Regions from separate parts of the Nonomuraea salmonea genome, predicted to be linked through region 3. Evidence: riboswitches for the same ligand, from Rfam matches in the RefSeq annotation. Region 3 holds a riboswitch; each other region holds the start of a gene.

Region 1 (9,555 bases), on a different contig from region 3:
CGCGTCCATTCGGTACGGCTCACGCGCCGCGCCCACATGAGCGGTGTTGGGCATGCTCCGCCACGGCGGCATCCAACGCCGATGGCCAGTCTAGGGCAGATGCACACCCAACCACGACGCCACCGCTGTGAGAAACGCGGGTCAGAACTCGTCCGCGATCGTCCTCAACAGCTCGATCGTCTCATCCGGGGTGGTGCTCACGGCGCACAACCGCTCCATCACCTCGGTGTATCGGTCCACATCCTCACGCTTGTCCAGGTAGAGCGCGCTGGCCAGCTGCTCCACGTACACGACGTCGGGCAGGTCGGTGTCGGGGAAGCGCAGGATGCTGAACGCGCCTCCTTCCGCGCTGTGCCCGCCGAAGCTGAACGGCATGATCTGGATGGTGATGTTCGGCTGGCGCATGAGGTCGATGAGGTGCTCGATCTGCGCCTTCATCACCTCGATCCCGCCGATGGGCCGCCTGAGCGCGGCCTCGTCGATCACCGCCCAGAAGACGGGCCCGTCGGGCCTGTCGAACATGCGCTGGCGTTCCAGACGCAGGTCCACCCTCCTGGCGATCTCCTCCGCCCCGATGCCCGCCGCCCCGGCGGTCACCACAGCCCTCGCGTACTCCTTGGTCTGCAGCAGTCCCGGCACGAACTGGACCTCGTAGGTCCTGATCCTGGCGGCGGCCTCCTCGAGGCCGACGTACGCCTGGAACCACGTGGGCAGGACGTCGTTGAACCGGTGCCACCAGCCCGGCTCGTTGGCGGTGGAGACCAGATCGAGTACGGCGGCACGGGCCTGCTGATCGATGACCCCGTACAAGGTCAGCAGGTCCGCCACGTCGCGTTCTTTGAACCCCACTCGGCCGAGTTCCATCCGGCTGATCTTGGATTCCGACCCGCGGATGATGTGGCCGGCCTCCTCGCGGGTGACGTTCTTCGCTTCCCTGAGCTTGCGCAGCTGGGAGCCCAGGAGGATGCGCAGCGCCGTCGGCCCGGAACCCGGCTGGTTCTGCGTCACTTTGCCTCCTATCAAGGTCCGCACACACAGTGACACCCCACTGCCGGGTATGACAAGGTCTCAACCGGGTGTCCGATTCCATGGCTTATGACCCGAAAATGCCGCTTGCTGCTGCACATTGCACCTGCACGTGCATTTGGGTCTTGCAGCTGCCGCGTTCGTGACCCATGATGGCTTAGTGCATATTGGGCTATACATGCACTAACCAAGGCTTTACGGGGAGGTATCGGCAGCATGGTGGAGGACCCTCTGGCCACTGCCGACTGCCTGCAGATCACCCGTGAGGTGGGCTTCGACCACCTGCTCATGGGCGGCAAGCCGTACACCACCGCCTGCCCGCTCCCCTTCCAGGCCGACTCGGTCAAGACCGCGCGGGACGTGACCCGCTCCACCTTGCGCGGCTGGGGGCTGCACGAGCTGAGCGACGACGCCGCCCTGGTGGTCTCCGAGCTGGTCACGAACGCCGTCAGGTACGCGATGTACGCGGCGGGGAGGCGCGAGATCGAGCTCTTGCTGATGCGCGTGACGCCGCACGTGCTGCTGGCCGTGGCCGACCCGAGCGACGAGGTGCCGACGCCCAAGGAGCCCGACTTCATCTCCGAGAACGGGCGCGGGCTCTACATCGTCGAGACCTACAGCCAGTGCTGGGGCTGGGACCCGCTGGCGCGCGGCGGCAAGGCCGTCTGGGCGCTGTTCCGCGCCGACGCCTGAACCGCCGCTCTCTCCGCTAGTCGCCTATCACTCCGTCGATGCGCTCGCGCAGCAGGTCGGCGTGGCCGTTGTGGCGGGCGTACTCCTCGATCATGTGCACCAGGATGTAGCGGTGCGTGCAGTCGCGTCCCTTGCGGTCGCCGACGGCGTCGAGCGGCTTGGCGGCCGAGATGGCGCGGGCGTGCTCGATCTCCTCCTGCCAGGTGGCGAACGCCTCCTTCACCGAAGCGGTGTCCACCTCGGTGAAGTCGGCGTCGTTGTCGCGGTCCTTGTCCCAGAGCTTGGGCAGGTCCTCGCCGTTGAGCACGTTGCGGAACCAGACGCGTTCGACGTGGGCCATGTGCCTGACGAGGCCGAGCAGGGACAGCTCGGACGGCTCCGCCGCGCGCAGGCGCAGCTGGTCGTCCGTGAGGCCGGCGCATTTGACGGCCAGGGTGCCGCGGTGCCATTCGAGCCAGTTGTCGAGCGTGGTGCGCTCGTCGCCGGTCAGGGGAGGGATGGTTCTGGTGTCGGTCACGCTGACCGACCTTATCCGGATTTATCACCATTCCTGGCGCTGCAGGATGCGGGTGGCGGCCTCGCGTACGGCGTCGTCCCTGACGTTCTCCACGAACTCCTCCGGCGTGTCGCCGCACACGTGGCGCAGGGCGGCGGAGGCGTCGAGGAGCGAGGCGATCAGCGGGCGCTGGGCGGTCAGGCGGCGCGGCCGGCCGGCGCCGTCCGCCAGGCAGCCGTGCCTGCCCTCGTACACGAAGGGGGGCGGCAGGCGGGTGCCGTCCTCCAGGGTGAGGGGGTCGGTGAGCGGGCGGCGTACGTAATTGGGCTCGGTCAGGTCGAGTGCGGCGAGCTGCCGCTCGTCCAGCCACAGCACGAACAGCCTTGAGCTCTCGCCCGGCGTCCGTACGGGTGCGGCCGGGACGTAACCCCACCTGCTGACGTGCGCGGAGACGCCGGGGGCGATGCCCGGCACGTCGGCGAGCGCCATGGGGACGACCGGGCGTACCCCGTGGTTCACGAACTTCCTGCGGAGCTGGCCCGGCGCGGCGTTGGACCCGACGGCGACGACGCGGTGGCGGGCCTCCAGCGGCGCGCACCCGCGCGCCGCCAGCAGCTCACCGGCCGCCCGCCACTCCCCCGGCACGTACGCGTCACCGTCCAGCACCCCCGACCTCTCGGGAATCCGGCCCGGGTACGTCAGCGGCGCGGCCATCGGGTCGTCGGCGAACAGCTCCATGGCCCCCTCAGCGCCCGGCGACCAGCGCCCGCAGGCGCGCCGTCGCGTCCCTGCGACCCCAGGCGATCACCGCGCACAGGACGAGCACGGCGAGCGGCAGCACCGGCGGCCCGCCGAACAGCAGCACCTCCGTCAGCGCCGCGCACGCCGTCAGCGCCACGAGTGCCGGCGCCGCGACGCCCGCGAGCACCGGCACCACGAGCCCTGCCGCCCCGGCCACCTCCAGCACCCCGGTCAGGTGACGAAACCAGTCACCCCACCCGATCGCCTCGAACGTGGACGCGGCCGGCTCGCTCCCGGTGAACTTCCCCAGCGCACTCATGATGAAGAACCCTGCCATGGCGACCTGCAGCACCCAAAGCACGACATTGGCGACCCGTCCGGAGCCGCGTCTCTGTACGACCGTCATGCTCTCTCCCCTCGATCGGCTACCTCCGACGCTAGGAACATCGGCGCCTGGGGAGAATCGCGCCAGCTACCCGATGGGGTGCACCTTCCTCCACCGTTCTGCTCAAAGGCCTGTTGTGCTCCTCAAGCACAAAGAGGCCCCGCCCGGAACGGGAGGGGCCTTTGAGCTGGTCGGGGCGACAGGATTTGAACCTGCGACTTCTTGCTCCCAAAGCAAGCGCGCTGCCAAGCTGCGCCACGCCCCGTCTCGCCGAGTGCGCATACGCTCCGGGACTCCGGTACGCTTACGCCCTGACGACCGGATGAAGTCTAGACCAGAGTTCGACCGGTTCGCGCGGACGTAGCTCAATGGTAGAGCCCTAGTCTTCCAAACTAGCTACGCGGGTTCGATTCCCGTCGTCCGCTCTCCACGGCGAAAAGGCCAGGTCAGCCCCATCCGGGGTGCCTGGCCTTCCTCATGTCCGCGCCCTTGCTCGATTGCGGTGAAGTGGCCGGCGGCGTCATGAAAGCGCGGGCTCGTAAGGTGGAGGCGATGCGTGCGCGACCGATCTCCCGTGAGGCTCTCGTCGAGGAGCTGGCCGAGCTGATCTCCGGCCGTCCGGCCACCGAGTACGTCCGGGTGGCCGTCGACGGGGCGCCGGCGGCGCGGCCCGACGAGCTGGCCGACGAGCTGGTCGCGCCGCTGCGGCTGCGCGGACGGCCGGTGGTGCGGGTGTCGGCCGGCGACTTCCTGCGGCCGGCGTCGCTGCGGCTGGAGTACGGCAGGACCGACCCCGACGCCTTCTACGACGACTGGCTGGACGTGAAGGCCCTGCGCAGGGAGGTTCTGGACGCGAGCGAGACCGGCCGGGTGCTGCCCGCGCTGTGGGACAGCTCCATCGACCGGGCCTACCGGGCGGCGTACGAGGAGCTGCCGCCCGGCGGGGTGGCGCTGGTCGACGGGACGCTGCTGCTGGGGCGCGGGCTGGCGTTCGAGGTGAGCGTGCACCTGTGGCTGTCGCGGGGCGCGCTCGAACGCGGCACCCCGGAGGACGAGCGGTGGAAGCTGCCCGCGTACGAGCGGTACGAGCGCGAGGCCGACCCGCAGCGCAGAGCAGACGTGGTGGTGCGTTCGGATCATCCGGCACGCCTCGCCGTGCTGGTGCCCGACGGTACTGGTACGCGCGGACGCGGCGGCGCACACTGAGGCGATGATCCCCAGCAACTGGTACAACATCGTCCCTGACCTGCCCGCACCGCCTCCGCCGCCGCTGCATCCCGGCACGCGGCAGCCCGTGGGCCCCGACGATCTCGCGCCGCTCTTCCCGATGGAGCTGATCGGGCAGGAGGTGAGCGGCGAGCGGTTCGTGCCGATCCCGCAGGAGGTGCTGGACGTCTACCGGCTGTGGCGGCCCACGCCGCTGATGCGGGCGCGCCGGCTGGAGAAGGCGCTGGGCACGCCGGCCAGGATCTACTACAAGTACGAGGGCGTCTCCCCGGCGGGCTCGCACAAGCCGAACACGGCGGTGCCGCAGGCGTACTACAACGCGCGCGAGGGGGTGCGGCTGCTCACCACGGAGACGGGCGCGGGGCAGTGGGGTTCTGCGCTGGCGTTCGCGTGCTCCCAGTTCGATCTGGAGTGCCGGATCTGGATGGTCCGGGCGTCGTACGACCAGAAGCCGTACCGGCGCTCGCTCATGCGGGTCTACGGCGCGACCGTGCACGCGAGCCCCTCCCCCATGACCGGGGCGGGCAGCAAGGTGCTGGCCGACGACCCCGACTCGCCCGGCAGCCTGGGCATCGCGATCAGCGAGGCGGTGGAGGTGGCCGGCGCGAACCCCGACGCCCGCTACGCGCTCGGCTCGGTGCTCAACCACGTGCTGATGCACCAGACGGTGATCGGCGAGGAGGCGCTCGCGCAACTGCCCGAAATGCCGGACCTGGTGATCGGCTGCACCGGCGGCGGCTCGAACTTCGCCGGCCTGTCGTTCCCGTTCCTGCGGGAGAAGCTGGCGGGGCGGCTGGCGACGGAGTTCAGGGCGGTCGAGCCGGCGGCCTGCCCGTCGTTCACGCGCGGCGCGTACGCCTACGACTTCGGCGACACGGCCGGGTTCACGCCGCTGCTGAAGATGCACACGCTGGGCCACTCGTTCGTGCCGGACCCGATCCACGCGGGCGGCCTGCGCTATCACGGCATGTCGCCGCTGCTGTCGCACATGTACGAGCTGGGCCTGTTCGAGGCGGTGACCCGGTCGCAGCGGGAGTGTTTCGCGGCAGGCGTACGGTTCGCGCGCACCGAGGGCATCCTGCCGGCGCCCGAGCCCACGCACGCGCTGGCGGAGACCATCGCCGAGGCGCTGCGCTGCAAGGAGAGCGGCGAGGAGAAGGTGATCCTGACGGCGCTGTGCGGTCACGGCCACTTCGACCTGGCCGCCTACGACCGCTACCTGGCCGATGAGCTGGAGGACTACTCGCTGCCGCAGGAGCGCATCGACCTGGCGCTCACAGAACTGCCCGGATAGACCGCCGGGTGGCCGCGCGGGCGGCCACCCCGCAGGTCATCGCGCAGGTCATCGCGCGGTGGGGCGCTTGCCGTGGTTGGCCTTCTTCTTCTTTCGTGCCCTGCCCTTACGTGCGCGTCTGGCCATGAGTTCGCCTCCACGTGATCGGCACCGCTTGATCGGCACCCGTTGGACCTTCAACGTCTCCCGGCACGCTGACCAGCGCAAGCGTTCCGCACGAACTAACATTCCCCAACAAATCCGTGTCATAATTTGGTGGAATGTGTTGGAAGGAGCGGGTGTGCTCGCACAGCAGCGCCAGCAGGCGATCCTCGAACGCGTCCGCAGCAACGGCGGCGTACGGGTGGCCGACCTCGTACGCGAGCTCGGCGTCTCCGACATGACCATCAGGCGCGACCTTGAGGTGCTGGCCGAGCGCGGCCTGCTGGAGAAGGTGCACGGCGGCGCGACCGCCCTGGGCCCCGGCTCGACCGAGGAGCCCGGCTTCACCGCCAAGTCGGCCCGCCAGCAGCAGGAGAAAGAGGCCATCGCCCGGCAGGCGGCCACGCTCGTCCGCCCCGGCACGGCCGTCGCGCTGTCGGCGGGCACCACCACGTGGGCGCTGGCGCACCACCTCATCGGCGTGCCCGAGCTGACCGTGATCACCAACTCGATCCCGGTCGCCGAGGTCTTCCACCGCAACCCGCGTGCCGACCGCACGGTCGTGCTGACCGGTGGCGTACGCACGCCGTCCGACGCGCTGGTGGGGCCGGTCGCGGTGGCCGCGATCCGCCGCCTGCACGTCGACACGCTCTTCCTCGGCGTGCACGGAATGAGCGTGCGGGCCGGGTTCACCACGCCCAACCTGCTGGAGTCGGAGACCGACAGGGAGCTGGTGGCGGCGGCGACCCGGCTGGTCGTCCCCGCCGACCACACGAAGTGGAACACCGTGGGCATCAGCACGATCGCGGAGCTGAGCGAGGCCGACGTGGTCGTCAGCGACGCGGGCCTGCCCGAGGAAGCACGCACTGAGCTGGCCGAACGGGCCGGCGAACTGATCATCGCGGAGGGCTCGTGAAGCGCACCATCACCCATCTCGCCGACGGACGGGAGCTGATCTACTTCGACCGGCGCGACGACGCCGACAGGAGCGCGATCGACCGCCGGCCGCTCGAGCCCCGGCCGCCGGCCTCCGAGCTGCGCTACGACCCGCTGACCGAGGAGTGGATCGCGATCGCGGGGCATCGGCAGACGCGGACGTTCCTGCCCACGGGCGGCACGGCCGAGTGCCCGTTGTGCCCGTCGACCGACGAGCGGTCGACGGAGATCCCGTCGTACGACTACGACGTGGTCGTGTTCGAGAACCGCTTCCCCTCTTTTTCCGGAAATTTCGGGACTTATGAGGATGTGGGCGGGCTGAGTGAGGTCCGGCCGGGAGTGGGGCGGTGTGAGGTGGTGTGCTTCACCTCCGACCACGACTCCTCCTTCTCCCGGCTCTCCGACGACCAGGTGGAGCTGGTCATGGAGGCGTGGGCCGACCGCACGGCCGAGCTGTCCGCCATCGAGGGCGTCGAGCAGGTCTTCTGCTTCGAGAACCGGGGCGAGGAGATCGGCATCACCATCGCCCACCCGCACGGCCAGATCTACGCCTACCCGTACGTCACGCCCAGGACGAAGCTGCAGCTCGGTGCGGCGCAGCGGTACAAGGGCAACCTGTTCGCCGACGTGCTGGCCGCCGAGCGGGCCGCGGGCACGCGGGTGGTGGCCGCGAACGAGCTGTGGACGGCCTTCGTGCCCGCCGCGGCGCGCTGGCCGTTCGAGGTGCACATCTATCCGCACCGGCAGGTGCCCGACCTGGCGGCGCTGACGGAGGCGGAGCGGGCCGCGTTCGCGCCGCTCTACACCTCGGTGCTGCGGGCGTTCGACGGGCTGTTCGGGGTCGTGATGCCGTACATCTCGGCCTGGCACCAGGCGCCGGTGCGTACGGGGAGGGAGCTGGCGTACCTGCACCTGGAGCTGTTCAGCATCCGGCGGGCGCCGAACAAGCTCAAGTATTTGGCCGGCTCGGAGTCGGCGATGGGGGCGTTCGTGAACGACGTACGGCCGGAGGAAGCGGCGCGTATGCTCCGGTCACAGATAGATCACTAATAGATTTCTACTTAAGGTCGCATGACTCGTGATCTACCACTAATATCCCCATATGCGGCGGCCGTAACCCGGCCGACCGCCCGCCTAATCCCGGGCGCGTCGCCCGGGAGCCGGGGACCCAATCCGCACCTTGGGGTGAATCCGCGACAGCGGTAGGGAGCTCCATGCCCGAACCCGTCAGCTAACCCGGCCGGCAGAGGGAGAGGAACTCCTACGTGGCGGCTTCGTCCCCCGCGAAACTTGCCATCGGTCTCGTCACCGCCGCCGCCCTCGCCATCCTCCCGGCGAACGTCGCGGCGGCCGCGCCCAAACCGACCGAGTCCGAGCTCCGCGCCCAGCTCAAGCAGCTCAACAACAAGGTCGACAAGCTCATCGAGAAGTACAATCTCAAGCGGGTCGAGCTGGCCGAGGCGCAGGAGGCCGCCAGGAACGCGCAGGCCAAGCTGGCCGCCGCCGAGCAGACGCTGGCCGCGGCCGAGCAGCGGGTCGCCGAGATCGCCCGCCTGCGCTACCAGAACATCGACCCGTCGCTGCCCGGCTTCATGCTGCCCAGCAACGGCGGCAGCGCGGCCCTGCTCGAACAGCTCACCGCCGAGCAGCAGGCCGTCGTGCAGAGCGTGGCCAAGGCCCGCGACGAGCGCAAGAAGGCCAGCGAGGAGGCCGCCGCACTGACGGCCAAGATCAAGTCGGACGCCGCCACGGTCGCCGGCCAGCGCGGCGAGGCCGAGGACGTCATCAAGGACATCGAGAAGAAGCTGCAGGACCTGGTGCCGGTCGCCACGGGCCGCAAGTCCAACGGCACCTGGGCGCCCGAGCTGCCCGGCGGCACCGACAACATCACCCCGCGTACGCGGCTGATGAAAGCCCAGGTGGAGAAGAACTTCGCGCTGCCGTTCACGGTCGGCTGCTTCCGCGGGGGCTCCAGCGGCGAGCACCCGCTCGGCCGGGCCTGCGACTTCATGATGAGCACCGGCGGCAGCATGCCCACGGCCGCCAACAACGCGCTCGGCGACCGCCTCGCGGAGTGGGCGCTGCAGAACAAGGACAAGCTCGGCGTGAAGTACGTGATCTGGAAGCAGCGCATCAACTCCGGCAGCGGCTGGCGCACGATGTCCGACCGCGGCAGCATCACCGAGAACCACTACGACCACGTGCACATCTCGATGAACTGAAAGAGGGACGAATAGCATCTGATGGGCTATTCGCGCATTTGAAGAAGGCATTTGAGCTGGTCATCGTCCTGCCCGGGTGACCTTCATCGAGGTTGTTGTGCACGGCCGTCTGCCTGCTGACTTCGAGGTTCGCCAGACGGATCTCGCATCAGATGCGAGCATGTCGCATCTGGTGCGAGGTGGTACTCAGGGTGAAACGGGTCCTGCTACCCGCGCACCCAGGCCAAGGTAGTCTGCTCCGACTGCGGCGAGCTGGCCCCACCCTTCGTGGTTCCGGGCGGCCGAGGTGTCCTGTGCGATCTGTGGTCGGCGCGACTGTGGTCGGCACACCGGCATCGGTGATGCTCCGGCGTGCTTTAGTTGCATGCTCGTCGATCGCGTGGACGCCCTGCTC
Region 2 (9,555 bases), on a different contig from region 3:
ACCAGCACCCCCAGCCAGCCGGGCCGCACGGTGAACAGCAGGTAAGCGACGACGGCGGCCCCGGCCAGAGGGACCATGAGCATGAGCCACCGCGCCGTCCACCACGCCACCGCCCGGGGATCGGCCCGGTGGCGCGGCGGACGCAGCCCGGTCGCGCTCATGCCTCCCCCTCCCGCCGCAGCGACCCGGCCACGGACAGCAGCGCGAAGCCGAGCACGCCGATCACGATGGACCCGAACACCTCATATCCCTTCAGCGCGGGCACCACGTTGACCACGAGCAGCCCGTGCGCCCATTCCCACCAGTTCCACAGGGCGTCGCCCAGCCCGGCCACTCCCTGCAGGAGCAGCAGCCAGCCCGACACCGTCAGCACCGCTTGCATGCCGCCAAGCCTGGCCAGGCCGGTGCGCCGGGCACATCGGCCCTAGGTCTCGCACGGCATCGACTTTGGTCGCTGTCGCCGTACCTCGCGTAGGGCCTAACCTCGATGAACGTGACGGAACTGCGGGGAGACGGCGTGCCCGCCCACGAATACCGGTGGGCGCTGCCGTCGGTGCTGCTGGGCGACGCCCGTGAGGGCGGGCGCGTGCGCCGCTCCACCCGCGACTGGATCGTCGACACGCTGATGTTCCTGGCCGCCTGCCTCATCACCTACCTGTCGCTCGTCGAGCTGGACAAGAAGCCCGAGCCCGACCCGCTGATGGCGCTGGAGCAGGTGACGGGGGCGCTGGCGTGCGTGGCGGTGTGGCTGCGGCGCCGGTGGCCGGTGGCGCTGTCGGTGACCACCGCGCTGCTGTCGTCCTATCTGGAGCTGGTGGGCGGGGCGTGCGTGGTGGCGCTGTTCACGGTGGCGGTGCACCGGCCGCTGAAGATCTCGGGGCCGGTCGCGCTGCTCAACTTCCTCACCCTCGTCCCCTTCGTGGCCCTGCGCCCGGAGGACGACGACGAGCGGGCATGGGCGGTGGCGCTGGGCGTGACGGTCGTGCTCATGGTGTTCGCGTGGGGCATCGTGGTCAGGGCGCGGCGGCAGCTCGTCTGGTCGCTCAGGCAGCGCGCCGACAGCGCCGCCGAGCAGGCCAAGCAGCTCGAACGCGAGCGCATCGCCAGGGAGATGCACGACGTGCTGGCCCACCGCATCTCGATTCTCAGCCTGCACGCGGGCGCGCTGGAGTTCCGTCCCGACGCGCCGCCCGCGGAGATCGCCAGGGTGGCGGGTGCCATCAGGACCAGCGCCCACCAGGCGCTGCAGGACCTGCGCGAGGTGATCGGCGTGCTGCGGCACGCGGGCCCCGAGGCCGACGTCGTGCCCGACCGGCCGCAGCCCACGCTGGCCGACCTGCCCGCGCTGGTGGAGGAGTGCCGGCAGGCGGGCATGGACGTCCGGCTCGACCTGCGGGCCGGCGACGTGCCCGACGGGCAGGGCCGTAACCTCTACCGCATCGTCCAGGAGGCGCTGACCAACGCGCGCAAGCACGCGGGCGACGTCCCGGTGAGCGTCGTCGTCGCGGGCGAGCGCGGCGAGGAGCTGTCGGTCGAGGTGCGCAACCCGCTCGGGGCACGCCCGGTCCGCCCGTCCGGGGCCCGTCTGCCCGGCGCGGGCGCCGGGCTCATCGGGCTGACCGAGCGGGCCGAGCTGGCGGGCGGCCGGCTGGAGCACGGCGCGACGCCGGAGGGGGAGTTCGTGGTACGCGCCTGGCTGCCGTGGCCGCTGGAGACGACGCGGGAGGACGTTCCATGACCACAGCCGACCAGGACGGCCCGATCAGGGTGCTCATCGTCGACGACGACCCGATGGTGCGGGCCGGGCTGTCGATGATCCTCGGCGGCGCCGGCGACATCGAGATCGTCGGTGAGGCCGCCGACGGCGCCGAGGTGCCGCCGCTGGTCGCCGAGCACCGGCCGCGGGTGGTGCTGATGGACATCCGCATGCCCGGCGTCGACGGGCTGACCGCCACCGAGGCGCTGCGCCGCACGTCCGCGCCGCCCGAGGTGGTGGTGCTGACCACGTTCCACGCCGACGCGCAAGTGCTGCGCGCGCTGCGGGCCGGGGCGGCCGGGTTCCTGCTGAAGGACATCGCGCCGGTCGACCTGGTGGCGGCCATCAGGAAGGTCGCGGCGGGCGAGCCGATCCTGTCGCCCGCGGTGACGCGCCAGCTCATCAGCCATGTGGCCGACAGAGGGGCCGACGGCGGGGCCGGCGACCGCACCCAGCGGGCCAGGAAGCTGCTCGCCCGCCTCAGCGAGCGCGAGCGCGAGGTGGCGATGGCCGTCGGGCAGGGCAAGTCCAACGCGGAGATCGGGCGCGAGCTGTTCATGAGCGTGCCCACGGTCAAGGCGCACGTCTCGCGCATCCTCACCAAGCTCGACCTCAACAACCGGGTGCAGGTGGCGCTGCTGGTCTACGACGCCACCTCGTAGCTCGCCAGCAACCGCTCGATGGTGGCGCGGTGCAGCACCAGGTCGTCCGGGTCGTCGGGCATGGCCTGCTCGCCGAAGTGGATGCGCCGCCGCCAGACCCTGGCCATCACGACGCCGTGCCGCAGGGCGGCGTACAGCTCGTAGAAGTCCAGGTCGCGGGGCTCGTACCCGGTCAGCTCGCGGTAGGTGCGGCAGACGTCGGCGCTGCGCATGAAGCCCGGCATGCCGGGCAGGCCACCGCCCACGGTGAGGTCCTGGAAGAAGCGGTGCAGGAAGATCATCCAGGACACGTCCAGCTCGGGCGGTCCCACGGCGGCCATCTCCCAGTCGAGCACCGCGGCGGGCATGAAGTCCCGGTAGATGATGTTGCCGATCCTGGCGTCGCCCCAGCTCAGCACGTCGGGGCCGGGCTCCTTCGGCCAGTGCGCCTCCAGGCAGTCGAACGCGCGCTCCAGCAGCGGGATGCGGTACGTGCCGTGCGCCCACTCGTAGTAGGCCCGTTGCGCCGCGACGTGCGCGCGCAGCCCGGCGGGTCCGAGCGGGGCCAGCTCGGCCGGCGTGAACGCCGTACGGTGCAGCGCCGCGAGGATCCCGACGCTCGCGTCCTGCAGCCGCCGCCGGTCGGCGGGGGAGGCGTCGTAGAGCCATCCCCCGAACGTGTACGGCATCACGTCCGGCGGCACCTCACCGTCCACCCGCTCCATGACCAGGAACGGCGTGCCCAGCGGCGCCGGGTCGGGCTCGAACCAGAGGGCCCTCGGCGCTGGGATCCCAGCTTTTTCCCTGGCCAGGCGCATCAGCTCGAACTGCGTGCGCAGATCGTAGGAGGGGAAGACGGGAACGGCCTCCTGCGCAGGTGCCAGGCGGGCCACGCAGCGGGTGGAGCGGCCGTCCCAGGTGGCGGAGAAGAACAGGGTCTCGCTGGACAGCCCGTTCTCCGCAGGCCTGGACATCTCCGACACCGACGCGCTCGCGCCGACCTTGGCACGGAGCCAGGCGGTGGCGCGTTCCCGCAGTTCGGCCAGGTCGCGGGTGGACGTACGAAGCTGCTCGGCCACGGTGGACCTCCCGGGGGGAGACGAGTCCTGCGACAGTCGTATACCGCCTAGCAAGCGCTTGTCCACAAGCGGGTGGCCGTTACGGTCAGGTACGCAACAGCCGTACCCTTGTCTGAAAGGGCATGTCACGAAGGGACAAGTGGGATGAGTTCAGCGGGTGAAGGCCTGTCTCGCCCGCTTCCCGAGCAGGTGCGGCTCAACGTCGTCGATCTGGCGTCGCAGGTCCTCGGCACGGTGCCGACCGCGACGATCCCGCCACCCCTGCGCGGCATCGCCAAATTCGACCCCCGCAAACGCGCCAAACTCGGCGGCGCGCCCATCGCGGCGCAGCTCGAGAACGACAAGAAGTTCCGCGAGCTGGTCGCCGAGTCCGTCGCCGCGGGCTGGCCCGAGCTGGTCTCCGCACTGGCCGAGGGCAACGTGCCACCGGCGGCCGATCCCGTGCTGGTGGCGGCGGCAGCCTATCTGACCCGGCCGCCGGGTTGGGCGGAAATGATCGAAACCGCCCGAGCCGACCTCGAACGTTCGGCCGTGGCGGCGGAGGGCTCCGAGCGCGAGGAGGCGGTCGCCCGCCTGCGCGAGCAGCTCGCCGCCCAGAAGACCGCCGCCAAGGAGGAGGCCGACCGGCTGCGCGAGCAGCTCAAGGCGGCCCGCGCGGAGAACTCCGACCTGCGCCGCAAGCTCCACGACGCCCGCGAGCGGGCCAAAGCGGCGGTGCGGCGGGCCGAGGAGATGGAGCACGCCGCCGAGGAGGCCAGGACCGCCGCCTCCCACGCGGGCAGCGGCGCCGAGGCCGAGCTGCGGCGGCTGCGCGAGCGCCTCGCCGACGTGGAGAAGCAGCTCGAAGCCTCGCGCCGGGCCGCCCGCGAGGGAAGGAGCATCGAGGACGCCCGCATCCGCGTGCTGCTCGACGCCCTCCAGGACGCCTCCGCCGGGCTGCGCCGGGAGCTGGCGCTGCCGACCACGATCAGCCGGCCCGCCGACTCGGTCGCGGCGGTCACCGGCGAGCGCCCCAACGTCCGCGGCGTGCCCGCCCGCGCGCTGGCCGACGACGACCCGCAGCTGCTCGACCAGCTCCTCGCGCTGCCGCAGGTGCACCTCATCATCGACGGCTACAACGTCACCAAGACCGGCTACGGCACGCTCACCCTCGCCGACCAGCGCACCCGCCTCATGAACGGGCTCGGCGGCCTCGTCGCCCAGACCCGCGTCGAGGTGACGGTGGTCTTCGACGGGGCGGAGCTCAACGCGCCGGTGCAGGTGGTGGCGCCGCGGGGGGTGCGGGTGCTGTTCAGCGCGCCGGGGGAGATCGCCGACGACCTGATCCGCCAGCTCGTCCGCGCCGAGCCGCCGGGCCGGGCCATCGCCGTCGTCTCGTCCGACCGCGAGGTGGCCGAGTCCGTACGCCGGATGGGAGCCAGACCCGTTCCGTCTGGTTTGCTGCTGCGCCGACTGAGTCGCGCCTAAGTTACGAATTGGTAGGTTTAGCACTAGCTCACCCGCCACTTCTGTACTATTTCGCCCCAGATGTAAATCCTGGGGAGGGCGATACAGTGAGGTTTGGCCGGGTGCCGATGGCCGCGGGTCTCGCGTTCGGACTGATGCTGACTCCGATGGGAGCGGCTCTCGCTGATCCCCAGCCCACGCTGGCCCAGGCGAAGGCCAAACTGGAGAAGCTCAACGACAAGGCGGACAAGGTCGTCGACCGGTACAACACCGCCACCGAGCGCTACAAGAAGGCCAAGGGCACCTACTCCTCGCTCGACACGAGCTACAAGCGCAAGCTGGCCACCGTCGCCGACCTGCGCGCCCAGGTGGCCGGCATGGCCGTCGACAGCTACAAGCTGGGCGAGGACATCACCTCATGGCCCGGCATCTTCGGCTCGAACGACCCCCAGGGCCGCCTGTCCGGGCTCGCCGTGGCCGGGCAGCTCTCCCAGGAACGCCTGCAGAAGCTCGCCGCCTTCGACCGGGAGAACCGGGGGCTGAAGATCGAGCGGGACAAGGCGCAGAAGGCGCTCAAGGCCGCCGACAAGGAACGCGACGCCGTACAGAAGGAACGCTCGGAGATCCTCAAGCTGGTCGCGCAGCAGAAGAAGCTGCTGAAGAAGCTGGGGGCGTACAACCCGGGCAACCCCAACAGCACCGGCATCAAGTACACCGGGCCGGCGTCGGGGAGCGCGGCCTCGGTGCTGCGGTTCGCGTACGCGCAGGTCGGCAAGCCGTACGTGTTCGGCGGCACCGGGCCCGGCGGGTACGACTGCTCGGGGCTCACGCAGGCGGCCTGGCGGGCCGCCGGGGTCTCGCTGCCCCGGACGACGTGGCAGCAGTGGGCCTGGGGCCAGAGCCGGCGGGTCTCCCTGGACGCGCTGCAGCCCGGCGACCTCATCTTCTCCGAGGGCCTGGGACACGTCAGCATTTATGCGGGCAACGGGCAGATCGTCCACGCGCCGCAGACCGGCGACGTCGTCAAGGTCGTCAAACTCTCCGCCTACGGCCGCAACCTCGTCGGCGCCATCCGCCCGTAGCCGGCCATCCGGCTCCTGGCCCCCGGCCCCCGGCATCCAGCTTCCGGCTCCGGGCGATCCGGCCGCCGGGGCTTACTGCGTGACAGCGGGGGTTCCGGCCTGGCGTCGGCTCCTGGCGCTCGCCGTTCCGCACGCCCCTCATCGCGGTCGCGTTCAGCATCAGCACTCTGCGCAAGCGGTGGCCGCTCGGCTGTGATCCATGTCGCAGCTCATCTACGAAGATCGATAGTTGCCAAGGTCCTTGATCGGCGTGCTTCGACGGGCGTGACCTCCTGATCGGTCACTACTAGGGCGAGTCGTACAAAGGGTGGATTTTTCGGGGTGAGCGTCCCTCGCGTCCGGCCGGCCAGCGGGGGCGAGAAGGGTGTTCGCGTTTGTGACTGCTGTGACTCATGTGACTGCTGGGACCTGACAAAAGCCCGGGAAAGCAAGTGTGAGTGAGGTCACATTTTGGTCACAAGACCTGGGGTTCCAGCAGGGGTTTCAAGTCTGACAAATCCCGCTATCCGATCTTTACAGGGCCATTCACGCTTTGCAGATTCTTGACCCTTCGGCGTAGCTTCTGGCGTCGTCGCGGTGAACAAGCCATGTCGCCGCGAACCGGCATCGGTCCCTCCCGATGTGAGACAGACAAAAATCCGCCGGTCGGCCCTGATATCCCCATCGCACTTCTGATCGGGGTGCCGACCTGCCGAATCCGTGCAGCCAGGAGGCACGGAGCCGGGGACCCAGCGATCCCACGTTCCCCAAGGGATCAGGGGTGAATCGGCGCGCCCATCGCGCCGTAGGGCGACTTCCACGCCCGAATCCGTCAGCTAACCCGGTAGGCGTTCGTGGAAGACACAAGGAGAAATCCTGTCTAACTCCCTGCAGAACCCCCGCCTGTCCCGCCTTGCCCTGAGTGGTGTCGCACTCACGATGACCGTGACGGCCGGAGGTATGGTCCTCCATGCTCCGGCAGCTCAGGCGGCGACGACCCGCGAGACCAGTGCGGCGGCCGGCACGACGGTGAAGGCGGCGACCACCGCCCGCACCACGGCGTCGGCGAAGGCCCGTAAGAAGGCCGCCAAAGCCGCCCGGCAGAAGGCGAGGGCCGGCAAGGCCGTCGCCGTGGCCAAGAAGCAGATCGGTGACCCGTACCGTTACGGGGGCACAGGACCTGGTTCGTTTGACTGCTCAGGCCTCGTCCAGTTCGCCTGGAAGAAGGCCGGCGTCAAACTCCCGCGCGTGACGAACAGCCAGTTCGCCCGCACGAGGAAGAAGGTCTCCTGGCGCCATCTCAAGCCAGGTGACCTGATGTTCTTCAACGGGCTCGGCCATGTGGGCATGTACGTCGGCAAGGGCAAGATGATCCATTCACCGCGGACAGGTGAACGGGTACGCATCGACAAGCTGAGCGGATGGCGAAGGTCGTCCTTCGTCGGCGCCGTCCGTCCCGGCGTGTGAAGAAGCCCCGTCCGGATCCTCCCCGATCCGGACGGGGCTCTCGCGTTCCCGAGCTTCGACTCGTGGGGTGCGTACGGGGGCTCTCGCGTTCCCGACCCTTGACCCGCAAGGCAGCGCATACGATCGGGCACTGTGTCCGAGCAGGTGAGCCGACGAGCCGCGGTGACCGGGCTGGTGCTCCTCGCCGTCTCGGCCGCCGCTCCGCTGCCTGACGCGCCCGTCCTGCCTGCGCAGGCGCGCGACCTGTGGCCGGGGCTCCACGTCGTACGCCGCGGCCGGTGGTCCACGGTCGTGGGCCACGACGCCGCGGGGCTCGACGAGCTGGCGCGCAGGGCCGATACGGCGGGCCGGAGGGTGTCGGCGGTGCTCGCCCGCTCCGTACGCCCCCTGATCGTCGTCCCGGCCGGCGCCCGTGAGGCCGCGCGCCTGGCCCGGGTGGGCGGGGTGGACGGGCTCGCGGCGGTGGCCGACGGCGCGCGGGTGATCGTCGTCCCCGAGGCGTTCGCCACCCTCAACCCCGTCGGCAGGGACGTCGTCCTCGCCCACGAGCTCACCCACGTCGTCGCCGGCACCGACAATCTGCCCGTCTGGCTGTACGAGGGTTTCGCCGACTACGTCGCCTACCGCGACGCCGGACTGCCCGTGGCGACGGCCGCCGCCGAGCTGGCCGCCGAGGTGCGCGCCGGGCGCCTCCCGACCGTTCTGCCCGGACCTGCGGCTTTCGCGGCGGACGGGGGTGACCCGGCCGGGCTCGCGCGGGCGTACCAGGAGGCGTGGCTGGCGTGTCGCTTCCTCGCTGACCGGTTCGGTGAGGGGACCCTGGTGAGGCTCTACCGTGCGGCCCGCGTGGACGGGGCCGATCGGGCGCTCGCCGCGCTCGGGCTCTCCGTCGCGACGCTGACCGCGCGGTGGCGCGCGTACGTGCGGGATCAGCTCGTATGAAGGGGAGGCAGATGAGCGAACGACAAGACCCGGACGACCGGGAGACGAACCACGCCCCGGAGGAGGAGACCCGAGAAGCGGAGGGCGCCCTGACAGCGGTGGGCGCCCCGAGCTCACCGGCCACGGAACCAGCCGCGAGCGATCCGGCGAACAGCGGGCCGAACGAGGGCAAGGCCCGCAGCGGCGGGCCGGACGGCGCGGGCGCCGGGGGCGGCGGTGAGGAGCGCGGACAGGACCGGGGCGGCGGGCCGGATGGCGCGGGCGCTGCGGGCGCCGGGGGCGGGGGGAAGGGTGCGGGGATGGACGAGCGGGGGGTGACCACGCCGGCGCTGCGCCGTCAGGCGGGCGTGGCGCTGGCGCTGCTGGGCATCGTGATCCTCGCCGTGGCCGCGTTCACCACGCCGTGGCACGTCCTGACGGGCGGCCCGCCCGACCCGGCGCGCGACTTCACCGCCGCCCAGATCGCCAGGGGAGAGGCGTTCGACGCGGCGACGAGCCTGCCGAGCTATCTCTCGCTCGCGCTCACCCTCATCTTCGCCGGCCTGCTGGTGGCGACCCCGTTCGGGGCGAAGGTGCTGGGCGTGCTGAAGGGCCCGTGGTGGCTGCGGGTGATCATCGGCACCGTGGTGATCACCGCGATCGTCGAGGCGCTCAGGTGGCCGCTCGGCATGTGGTTCGAGACGATCTTGCGCGAGTACGGCCTGTCCACCCAGGACTGGGCCGGCTGGACGGCGGACCGGCTGAAGAACCTGGGCGTGGAGACGGTCCTGCTCAGCCTCATGCTGCTGGTCCTGGTAGCGCTGGCCCGCCACGTGCGGCGCTGGTGGATCCCGGCGGCGCTGGGGGCGTTCGCGTTCACGGTGGCGGCCTCGTTCGTCTACCCGGTGGTGTTCGAGCCGCTGTTCAACGAGTTCACCCCCATGCAGCAGGGCGCGCTGCGGACGAACCTGCTCGACCTGGCCGCGCGCGACGGCGTGCCGGTGGAGGACGTGCTGGTGGCCGACGCCTCACGCAGGACGACGGCGCTCAACGCGTACGTGTCGGGCTTCGGCGCGACCCGCCGCATCGTCGTCTACGACACGCTGCTGCGGGCCCCGCAGCGCGAGGTGGAGCTGGTCGTGGCGCACGAGCTGGGCCACGCCAAGTACGACGACGTCCTGCAC
Region 3 (9,555 bases):
CCCCGGCCGGAGCTCGCCGTAGAGGATCTTCTCCGACAGGGAGTCCTCCAGCTCGCGCTGGATGGTCCGGCGCAGCGGCCGGGCGCCCATGACCGGGTCGTAGCCGCGGTCGGCGAGCAGCTGCTTGGCCTCGGGCGAGACCTCGAGCCCCATGTCGCGGTCCTTCAGGCGGGCGTCGACCTGGGCGAGCATCAGATCCACGATCTTGATGATCTCGTTCGGCGTCAGCTGGTGGAAGACCACGATGTCGTCGACACGGTTGAGGAACTCGGGCCGGAAGTGCTGCTTGAGCTCCTCCTGGACCTTCGCCTTCATCCGCTCGTAGTTGGACTCGGTGTCGTTGGACTTCGCGAACCCGACCCCGATGCCCTTGGAGATGTCGCGGGTGCCGAGGTTGGTGGTCATGATGATGACCGTGTTCTTGAAGTCGACCACCCGGCCCTGGGCGTCGGTCAGTCGACCGTCTTCCAGGATCTGCAGCAGCGAGTTGAAGATGTCGGGGTGGGCCTTCTCGATCTCGTCGAACAGGACCACGGAGAACGGCTTGCGCCGCACCTTCTCGGTGAGCTGACCGCCCTCTTCGTAGCCGACGTAGCCGGGAGGCGAGCCGAAGAGCCTGGAGACGGTGTGCTTCTCCATGAACTCCGACATGTCCAGGCTGATCAGCGCGTCCTCGTCGCCGAAGAGGAACTCCGCCAGCGCCTTGGACAGCTCGGTCTTACCGACGCCGGACGGGCCGGCGAAGATGAACGAGCCGCCGGGACGGCGGGGGTCCTTCAGACCGGCGCGGGTGCGCCGGATGGAGCGCGACAGGCCCTTGATGGCGTCGTCCTGGCCGATGATCCGCTTGTGGAGCTCGTCCTCCATGCGGAGCAGGCGCTGCGACTCCTCCTCAGTCAGCTTGAAGACCGGGATGCCGGTGGCGGTCGCCAGGACCTCGGCGATGAGCTCCTGAGTGACCTCGGCCACGACGTCCATGTCGCCGGCCTTCCACTCCTTCTCCCGCCGCTCGCGCTTGAGCTGCAGCTGCTTCTCCTGGTCGCGGAGCGCAGCGGCCTTCTCGAAGTCCTGCGCGTCGATCGCGGACTCCTTGTCGCGGCGGACGTTGGCGATCTTCTCGTCGTATTCGCGCAGGTCCGGCGGCGCGGTCATGCGGCGGATGCGCATGCGGGAGCCGGCCTCGTCGATGAGGTCGATCGCCTTGTCGGGAAGGTAGCGGTCGCTGATGTAGCGGTCGGCCAGCTGCGCGGCGGCCACGAGCGCGTCATCGGTGATGGACACGCGGTGGTGGGCCTCGTAGCGGTCGCGCAGACCCTTGAGGATCTCGATCGTGTGGCTGAGCGAGGGCTCGGCCACCTGGATCGGCTGGAAGCGCCGCTCGAGCGCCGCGTCCTTCTCCAGGTATTTGCGGTATTCATCGAGCGTCGTCGCGCCGATCGTCTGCAGCTCGCCGCGGGCCAGCATCGGCTTGAGGATGCTGGCGGCGTCGATCGCGCCCTCGGCGGCGCCCGCACCCACGAGCGTGTGCAGCTCGTCGATGAACAGGATGATGTCGCCGCGCGTGCGGATCTCCTTGAGCACCTTCTTCAGGCGCTCTTCGAAGTCGCCGCGGTAACGGGAGCCGGCGACCAGGGCGCCGAGGTCAAGCGTGTAGAGCTGCTTGTCCTTCAGCGTCTCGGGCACCTCGCCCCTGACGATCTTCTGCGACAGGCCCTCGACGACGGCGGTCTTGCCGACGCCGGGCTCGCCGATGAGAACGGGGTTGTTCTTGGTCCTCCTGGAGAGGACCTGCATGACCCGCTCGATCTCCTTCTCACGGCCGATGACCGGATCCAGCTTGCCCTCGCGGGCGGCCTGGGTCAGGTTGCGGCCGAACTGGTCGAGCACCAAGGACGTGGACGGGGCCGACTCCTGGGGGCCGCCCGCCGCGGCCGGCTCCTTGCCCTGGTAACCGTGGAGCAGCTGGATCACCTGCTGCCTGACACGGTTGAGATCAGCTCCAAGCTTGACCAGCACCTGGGCCGCCACACCCTCACCCTCACGGATGAGCCCGAGCAGGATGTGCTCGGTGCCGATGTAGTTGTGACCCAGCTGCAAAGCCTCACGGAGCGACAGCTCGAGGACCTTCTTGGCCCGCGGGGTGAACGGAATGTGCCCCGACGGAGCCGACTGGCCCTGGCCGATGATCTCCTCGACCTGCTGGCGCACACCCTCAAGGCTGATGCCGAGGCTCTCCAGAGCCTTGGCGGCCACGCCTTCACCTTCATGGATCAAACCAAGAAGAATGTGCTCAGTGCCGATGTAGTTGTGGTTGAGCATCCTGGCCTCTTCTTGGGCCAAGACGACAACACGCCTCGCTCGGTCGGTGAACCTCTCGAACATCTCGTCGCTCCTCACAGAGCGGTCAGTCAGGCCGGTAAATCCGGTCCCGTCCTCCCGCATGCTAGCCCTGGCTCGGCGAACCGTGCCCTCTGCCGCTGACACGCTCTATAGCAGACACGTTCCCCGAGAGCAGGGCGTTCACCCTCCATCCAACTACTGTTCGGGGGTGACATGTTCCCGATACGCCGCAAGCGAACGATGTTTAAGCCGCCCCGGCGGGGCGACTGCGAATTGCCACTCGCGGCGCACGCGGATCCCTCACGGATCTGGCCATCTGACGCCTGGCACGAAGGCGGCGTTGGGGACGCCGCTTCGCCCGCGCGTCGCTGATGCCGCGTATCTGTTCTGACGTCATCGTATGTGGTGATGCGAGGCTTGGCCAAGCGAGCGCACTACGCCCTGAGCACAACTCGCCACCCTGCGCGCACCGCGCTTCTGCGCGCGCCCGTACAGACGGTAATCGGTAATGCGGCATCCGGTCAGCCCGGTTACCGGACGCGTCCCGCATGATGAGACGCCGTCACCGGTTGATGCGTCGCATTCCTCGTGATCCTTGCACGAGCAGGTGCACGGCAATCGGAATGCCGGCCGGTCGCGAGTTGGTCGCATTGCGGGCCGATGCTGGGGAACCGGCAATGCGTGAGGCTTGCTCATACTCGCGTCTTATGCCCGCGGGCGGAGGGCGGGGCCGGGATATCGCGCGCGGCCGCGCATCCGTACGCCGCGGGTTTCCCGCCGGATGCGGCGGCAGTGGATCACGCTTTTACGCTACAGCGCGTGAAGAGTTGGGCGGCCGGGTTAACCCCCGGCTGTCGCCGATTTCGCCCGCGCACAAGCGGATGATGCCGGGAACGGGCAATGGGGCGACCGGCCCGGTGTACACGGAGCGTACTCCTGAATGGGCTCGGCCGCCCCACACGGCTTTCGGCGCGCGCTCGCCCGCATAACGCGGCCCCGGCCGGAAACAGCCAGAAACCGGCGCCGGGGATGGCCAGTGAACGCGCGCGCCCAAAACGCCCACATTTGGGCGTCTTAGGAGATCATCCTCCACCGGAGTCCGGATTCGCGGGACGCCGGGGAAACGATCATGCGCTTATGGCGGCCGCCGGGGTCCAAGGCGAACATCATAAGCGCATGGTCGAGTGACGGGCTTGTCAGTGAGCGGCCTCGTACTTCTCCACGACGGTGGAGGCGATGCGGCCGCGCTCGCTGACGGGCAGGCCGTGGGCCTTGGCCCACTGACGGATCTCCGAGCTCTTCTCCCGGCTCATCGCACGGCTGCCGCCGCGACCGCGGCGACGCGTGGATACGGCGCCCGCCCTGCGCGCGTGCTGCACGAAAGGCGTGAGAGCGTCCCTCAGCTTCTTCGCGTTAAGGTCGCTGAGGTCAATCTCATAGGAGGAGCCGTCAATAGCGAAGCTGACCGTCTCATTGGCCTCGCCCCCATCGAGGTCATCGATGAGAATCTCCTGGATCTGCTTGGCCATGTACGCAATCCTTTCGCGGAGCATTGTTTCATTCGCCTGCCCAAACATATACCCGGAAAGGCGTGGAGACAATTCAGCGCTACGGGGATTCGGCTGACTAGCCGATCAGTTCTGCCGCTCGGGCTGATCCTCGCGGTTTCGGCGGCCCCCCAGAGCCTCGGAGCGGACCAACTTCACTACGCCAAAGATGAAGGCGCCGGCCACCACCAGAGGGGGGATGAGCGCTGACAATACGTCCGTTAGGGCTTCCATTCGTCCTTCGCCTCCACGGCTAGCGGGGTTTCGGGGGCGCTTAAAGCGCTCGGCGCGCCGCCACGGGAGCCCGGCTCCTCATGACGCGCGGGCGATGACCACCCGTACCCGACCATAGCGGCACACAGATGCCCTGCGTGTCGCAGGGGCGCCATCATCCGGCAACCCGGACGCCCCATAGCCTAATGCCAGTCTCTCCAGGCTCCTTACCGGATCAACCGAAAATTTTACGAAAAGACATCGCCCCAGGTACGCCGGTCTCACCGAAGATCTTTTACCACCCGCGTTCCCGCCACCCTGTCGTGCGGCCCCCGCTCCAGCGGCTTGTCCATGAGGATGAGCAGCCCCACGCCGAAGAGCAGCATTCCGGCCACCAGATTGACCACCGGAATGCCCATGAGCATCAGCGGCGCCGGATAGACCAGCGACCGTTTCAGCAGCGTACGGGGCGGCCGGTCGTCCGGCGCCAGGCGAATCCGCATGATCGCCTTACCGAACGTGCGCCCGCGCCGTGAATGAGCCCACCAGTCGTAACCGGCATAAGCGAACCCGGCCACCGCCCATCCGATCACCCCGGGCAGCCGGCCACCGAACACCTCCGACATCCCGACAGTCCGCAAGAAGCCCCACAGCGCAATGAACAGAATGTAATAGAAGACCCCGAAGACGAGCGCTTCAATGAAGCGGGCGGCCAGGCGTTCCCACCATTCAGCGGGGCGGGCCTGCGGTCCTGGTGGTGTCCCGGCCATATCTCCCACCTCACGTGTTCGCGGCGCACGGGGACTCTGACCATTTTCACCGGGGGACCCGGACATAACACAAGGGCCGGCGCAGAGCCGGCCCTTGTGTCGCCCTGAAGGGCTACCTGACCTTGACGACCACGGTCTTGCCGAACTTGTCGCCGAACGTCTGGTGCAGCGGCTTGTCCCAGAGCTGCGATGCGCCGTTGAGCGCGTAGATGAGCCCCGCGATCATGGGGCCCAGGATCGGCACCCAGTAGAAGATGTAGCCGCCCACCGTCAGCAGGGCGCGCTTGAGTGCGACGTCGGTCGGCACGCCGTCGGGCTGCAGCTGCCCGCCGACCTGGACGACCTTGATGCCCAGCGCCATCTTGCCGACGGTCTGGCCCTTCATCTTCGTCAGCAGGAAGTCGTAGAGCAGATAGACGATGGTGACGACGATCGAGACGACCACGTAGTACAGGATCCCGAAGGTCAGACCGCTCGTGAGGCCCGTGATCGAGCTGTAGGAGGGGTACAGCGGCGCCAGCAGGAGCTGCACCACGTACATGACGATGCCGAAGATGACGCCGTCGAGGAGCCTGGCGAGCAGGCGCTGCCACCACTCGGCGAGCGGCGCGGGCGCACCGGGCGGCTGGACGCCGACCGGCTGGCCGTAGGGCTGCCCGTAGCCGGGCTGCTGGCCGTAACCGCCCTGACCGTACGGCTGGGGCTGCCCGTAGCCGGGCTGCTGGCCGTACTGCTGTTGGGGGTCGTAGCCCTGCTGGCCGTAGGCCTGCTGCCCATAACCGGGCTGCGACTGCTGCTGCTGGCCGTAACCCTGCTGCTGCCCGTAGGCCTGCTGGGCGTCGTAGCCCTGCTGGCCGTAGCCCGGCTGGGACTGCTGCTGCTGACCGTAGCCCTGCTGGCCGGATGGGGGCTGCTGGCCGTAGCCCTGCTGCTGGCCGTAGCCGGGCTGGGACGGCGGCTGCTGCCCGTAACCCTGCTGCTGCTGCTGGCCATAGCCCTGCTGGGGGTCATAACCCTGCTGCTGCCCGTAGCCGGGCTGCGACGGGGGCTGCTGTCCATACTGGGGCTGCTGGCCATAGCCCGGCTGGGACTGCTGCTGCTGGCCGTAGCCCTGCTGTTGCTGGGGGTCGTAGCCCTGCTGCTGCTGCTGGGGGTCGTAGCCCTGCTGGGGGTAGCCCTGCTGTCCGTAACCGGGCTGCGACTGCTGCTGCTGGCCGTAGCCTTGCTGGCCGTACTGGGGTTGCTGGCCGTATGAGGGCGGCTGCTGGCCGTACTGGGGTTGCTGCTGGCCATAGCCGTACTGTTGTTGTTGCTGTCCGTACTGGGGCTGCTGCCCGTAGGCATCGTCCGCCCGGTAGCCGACCACAGTGACGTCCGGGTCGGGCTCGCCGGGGTGGCGGCCCGCGTTCTGCTGCCCGTAAGGGGTGCCGGGTGCAGAGTTCTCGCCGGATTCGTCCTGTGGATACGGCGGCTGTCCGGTGCTCACCGTGTCACCTCGCTTCGAGTGCGCATGTGGCACGTGTCAGGACACATGCCTGTGCTGCCCAACGTATCGACATAGGTATCAACAATCACCTTTCCATCTGGTCAAGGTCCGCGTCACCCGATGTCAGATGCAGCAGCATGCGGGTGTTGCCCAAGGTGTTCGGTTTGACGTGTTCCAGGTCGAGGAACTCCGCGACACCCTCGTCGTACGAGGCCAGCAGTTCGGCGTACACCTCGGGTGAGACCGGCGTGCCCTGAATCTGGCGAAAGCCCAGTCTTGCGAAGAAGTCGACCTCAAAAGTCAGACAGAATACACGCCGCAGACCTAGATCATTCGCCTGCTGTATCAGCGCCGAGACGATCCGATGGCCGACGCCCATGCCACGGCACTGCGGGTCCACGGCCACGGTACGGACCTCGGCGAGGTCCTCCCAGAGCACGTGGAGCGCACCGCAACCGACGACCTGCCCGCCCCGTTCGGCCACCCAGAACTCCTGTACGTCCTCGTACAGGGTGACGGTGGCCTTCTTCAGGAGCCGCGAGCCCGAGCCCGCCCCCGCGTAGGTGTCCACAAGCCTCCTGATGTCCCGCACATCGGGCGTGCGGGCGCGCCGGACCACCACCGCGGTCTCGGCTGTTGTCAGTTCGGCCACCTGCTCCATGGCCCTCCAGGGTACAGATGTCATTACGGCTCGGCCCTAACTCCCACGTCTCGGCCCATGCTGTTACAACTCGTGCTCATCCGAGCACGAGCTCTGAGCAGGCCCGCGAGTCACCAGATCGAGCGGCAAATCCGTCATAAGTTGCGTTTCGTACGGCCAGGCACGAGATCACCTTGTGACTCTTCGGTTGTGAAACCTCTACAGAGTCGGCAGTTCTGGTTGAGCACGAACCCGGAGTGCATTAGTGTCCAGCGACGATGTTCCCCGCGTGTCGCGCGCGGGCGACACGCCTAATCCTCCGCGAGGAGGAGCCGGGGAACCGCCGGTGACGCCCCCCAGCGCCACCATCGGGGTGAATCCGCAACGTCCGGTAGGGCTGCTCCGGCCCGAACCCGTCAGCTAACCCGGCAGGCGTCGACGAGAGGAGCTGGTTGGTGAAGCGCACGCGCAGGCGTGAGAGGACGATCGCGGGCAAGCACGCCCGCCCTCCGCAACGTGCCTCCCGGCGGTCGCGTCTGCTCGGTGTAATAAGTGTCACACTGGCCACCTTTTTGGTCGCCGCTCCCGTCGGCTCGGCGTCCGCCGACCCCAAGCCCTCGCTCCAAGACCTCGCCAAGCAGGTCGAGAAGATGCACACCGAGATCGAGACGCTGGCCGAGGAGTACAACAGCCAGCGGGAGAAGCTCAAGAGCGCCAAGCGGGCCGCTGACGCCGCGAAGAAGACCCTGGCCACCAGCGAGGCCGATCTCGCCGCCAAGCGCGCCAAGGCCGCCGCACTGGCCGAGAACGCCTACATCACCGGCGGCCTCAGCCGCGCCCTCGCCTTCGCCACCTCCGACGACCCCGACGAGTTCCTCGACCGCGCCGCCACCACGTACGTGCTGCAGCAGCAGCAGGGCGAGGCCGTCAACCAGGTCACCAAGGCCAGGGAGGCCGCCGAGCGGGCCAAGGCGGGCGCCGCGACCCGCATCAAGGAGGTCGAGAAGCTCATCTCCGACCTCGACGGCAAGCGCGACAAGATCACCAAGCTGGTCACCAAGGTCGAGAGCAACCTCTTCAGGCGGGCGCTCGGCGAGGCGGGCCGGCCCGGCACCCGGGCCCAGCGCGTCAACCTGCCCATCGTGGGCAGCGGCAAGGCCGCCCAGGCCGCCAGGTGGGCGCTCACGCAGCAGCTCAAGCCGTACGTGTGGGGCGCAGAAGGCCCCAGCTCCTACGACTGCAGCGGCCTCGTCATGGCCGCGTACCAGCAGGTCGGCATCTCGCTGCCGCACTACACCGGCAGCCAGTGGACGGCGGGCCGTCACATCGACCGCTCCGAGCTGCGCCCAGGCGACCTCGTGTTCTTCTACAGCGACCTGCACCACGTGGGCATCTACCTCGGCGGCGGCATGATGGTGCACGCCCCGCGGACCGGCGACGTCGTCCGCATCGCCTCGATCGAGCGGCGGCCCTTCGCCGGCGCGGTGCGCATCGCCGACTGAGCCGCCCCGACTGGAGCCGCCCCCGATCGAGCCCGCCCCGACTGGAGCCGCCCCAACCGAGCCCGCCCCGATAGGAGCCGCCCTGCGAGGTCCGCAGAAGGCCCTACAGGGGCCCGCAGGGCCCGCCCCACACGAGCCCGTCGCCGGTGATCAGATCAGCTGGCGGCGGGCAGCCCAGGCCACGGCCTCGATCGCCGTGGCGACGCCGATGCGGTCGCAGATGCCCCGCAGTCTCCGGCGTACGGTACGGCCGCTGATGTCCAGCCGTCTCCCCACCCGGTCGACCGTGACCCCTTTCGCCAGCTCCGACAGCAATGCGAGGTCCGCATGACTGAGTTCAACACCTTCAGTGAGCACTTCCATCGGGAGCCCTCCCCCCCAACAGCAGAACGTGGGCCTCTCGACCGGACCCAGGTTGCTCCTCGCAGACCGTAAACGCATTCTGGAAAGGTCGTCAAGCAGGACAACCGTGTGGCTTGACCAGCACTATTGACATGATCCGAAATATGTGACGCCCTGGCGATAAAGCACTACAGAACGCCGTCGATTAAGCAGCCCACACAACGCGAAAATCGGCGCTGAACGCCTTTCGATCTTTCTCATCGCACCCATGAGAAGCCGCCCGGCCGACGTACGGGCAGCACGACGGAACGGCCGGTCGGCGAGGTGTTCCAGGGCGGCGCGGCCTCGTCGCGGGCCGGCTCGCGACGGCCCGCGACGGCCGCCCCTGGCCACGCGGCGGAGCCGCCCGCACCTGCGCGCCCGACCCGCCTGCGGGCCTGCGAACTTGACCAGGTGCTTACAGACGATCAGATGTCGGAAAGCGGGCCGACCAGAATGCGGTTCGGCGCAGGCGTCCAGAAGTGCCCTGACCGCGCACGCGAAACGGCGGCGCCGCCCTCAGGGCAGCGCCGCCGCACATGTGCTCAGTGGCAGGACTCAGTGGCTGGGCTTGACCAGCGGGAACAGAATGGTCTCGCGGATGTTCTTGCCGGTGAAGGCCATGATCATCCGGTCGATGCCGGCGCCCATGCCCCCGGTCGGCGGCATGGCGTAT

What was found. A riboswitch is a leader RNA that binds a small molecule or an ion and turns the genes downstream of it on or off. The one in region 3 is predicted to bind cyclic di-AMP.
Region 1: it holds a riboswitch for cyclic di-AMP, as region 3 does, so the genes downstream of both, ACFFR3_RS23870 (coiled-coil domain-containing protein) here and ACFFR3_RS33630 (C40 family peptidase) in region 3, are expected to answer to the same signal.
Region 2: it holds a riboswitch for cyclic di-AMP, as region 3 does, so the genes downstream of both, ACFFR3_RS15305 (C40 family peptidase) here and ACFFR3_RS33630 (C40 family peptidase) in region 3, are expected to answer to the same signal.

What each region holds. Positions count from the first base shown of each region.
Region 1 is NZ_JBHMCF010000028.1:7,664-17,218, forward strand. It holds gene ACFFR3_RS23810 (Sco1979 family transcriptional regulator) at 142-1,008, opposite strand; gene ACFFR3_RS23815 (ATP-binding protein) at 1,243-1,719, shown strand; gene ACFFR3_RS23820 (DinB family protein) at 1,736-2,236, opposite strand; gene ACFFR3_RS23825 (hypothetical protein) at 2,261-2,953, opposite strand; gene ACFFR3_RS23830 (DoxX family protein) at 2,961-3,362, opposite strand; tRNA gene ACFFR3_RS23835 (tRNA-Pro) at 3,530-3,606, opposite strand; tRNA gene ACFFR3_RS23840 (tRNA-Gly) at 3,696-3,766, shown strand; gene ACFFR3_RS23845 (nucleoside/nucleotide kinase family protein) at 3,894-4,547, shown strand; gene ACFFR3_RS23850 (TrpB-like pyridoxal phosphate-dependent enzyme) at 4,552-5,862, shown strand; gene ACFFR3_RS23855 (50S ribosomal protein bL37) at 5,911-5,988, opposite strand; gene ACFFR3_RS23860 (DeoR/GlpR family DNA-binding transcription regulator) at 6,143-6,919, shown strand; gene galT (galactose-1-phosphate uridylyltransferase) at 6,916-7,989, shown strand; cyclic di-AMP (ydaO/yuaA leader) riboswitch at 8,061-8,199, shown strand; gene ACFFR3_RS23870 (coiled-coil domain-containing protein) at 8,205-9,161, shown strand.
Region 2 is NZ_JBHMCF010000011.1:1,063,993-1,073,547, reverse strand. It holds gene ACFFR3_RS15340 (PH domain-containing protein) at 1-161, opposite strand, end outside; gene ACFFR3_RS15335 (hypothetical protein) at 158-382, opposite strand; gene ACFFR3_RS15330 (sensor histidine kinase) at 494-1,738, shown strand; gene ACFFR3_RS15325 (response regulator) at 1,735-2,418, shown strand; gene ACFFR3_RS15320 (phosphotransferase family protein) at 2,400-3,476, opposite strand; gene ACFFR3_RS15315 (NYN domain-containing protein) at 3,621-4,943, shown strand; gene ACFFR3_RS15310 (C40 family peptidase) at 5,090-6,004, shown strand; cyclic di-AMP (ydaO/yuaA leader) riboswitch at 6,684-6,849, shown strand; gene ACFFR3_RS15305 (C40 family peptidase) at 6,944-7,450, shown strand; gene ACFFR3_RS15300 (gluzincin family metallopeptidase) at 7,583-8,392, shown strand; gene ACFFR3_RS15295 (M48 family metallopeptidase) at 8,404-9,555, shown strand, end outside.
Region 3 is NZ_JBHMCF010000038.1:270,409-279,963, forward strand. It holds gene ACFFR3_RS33605 (ATP-dependent Clp protease ATP-binding subunit) at 1-2,382, opposite strand, end outside; gene ACFFR3_RS33610 (histone-like nucleoid-structuring protein Lsr2) at 3,537-3,869, opposite strand; gene ACFFR3_RS33615 (RDD family protein) at 4,382-4,870, opposite strand; gene ACFFR3_RS33620 (RDD family protein) at 4,983-6,356, opposite strand; gene ACFFR3_RS33625 (amino-acid N-acetyltransferase) at 6,442-7,017, opposite strand; cyclic di-AMP (ydaO/yuaA leader) riboswitch at 7,295-7,446, shown strand; gene ACFFR3_RS33630 (C40 family peptidase) at 7,569-8,498, shown strand; gene ACFFR3_RS33635 (LuxR C-terminal-related transcriptional regulator) at 8,649-8,861, opposite strand; gene lysX (bifunctional lysylphosphatidylglycerol synthetase/lysine--tRNA ligase LysX) at 9,438-9,555, opposite strand, start outside.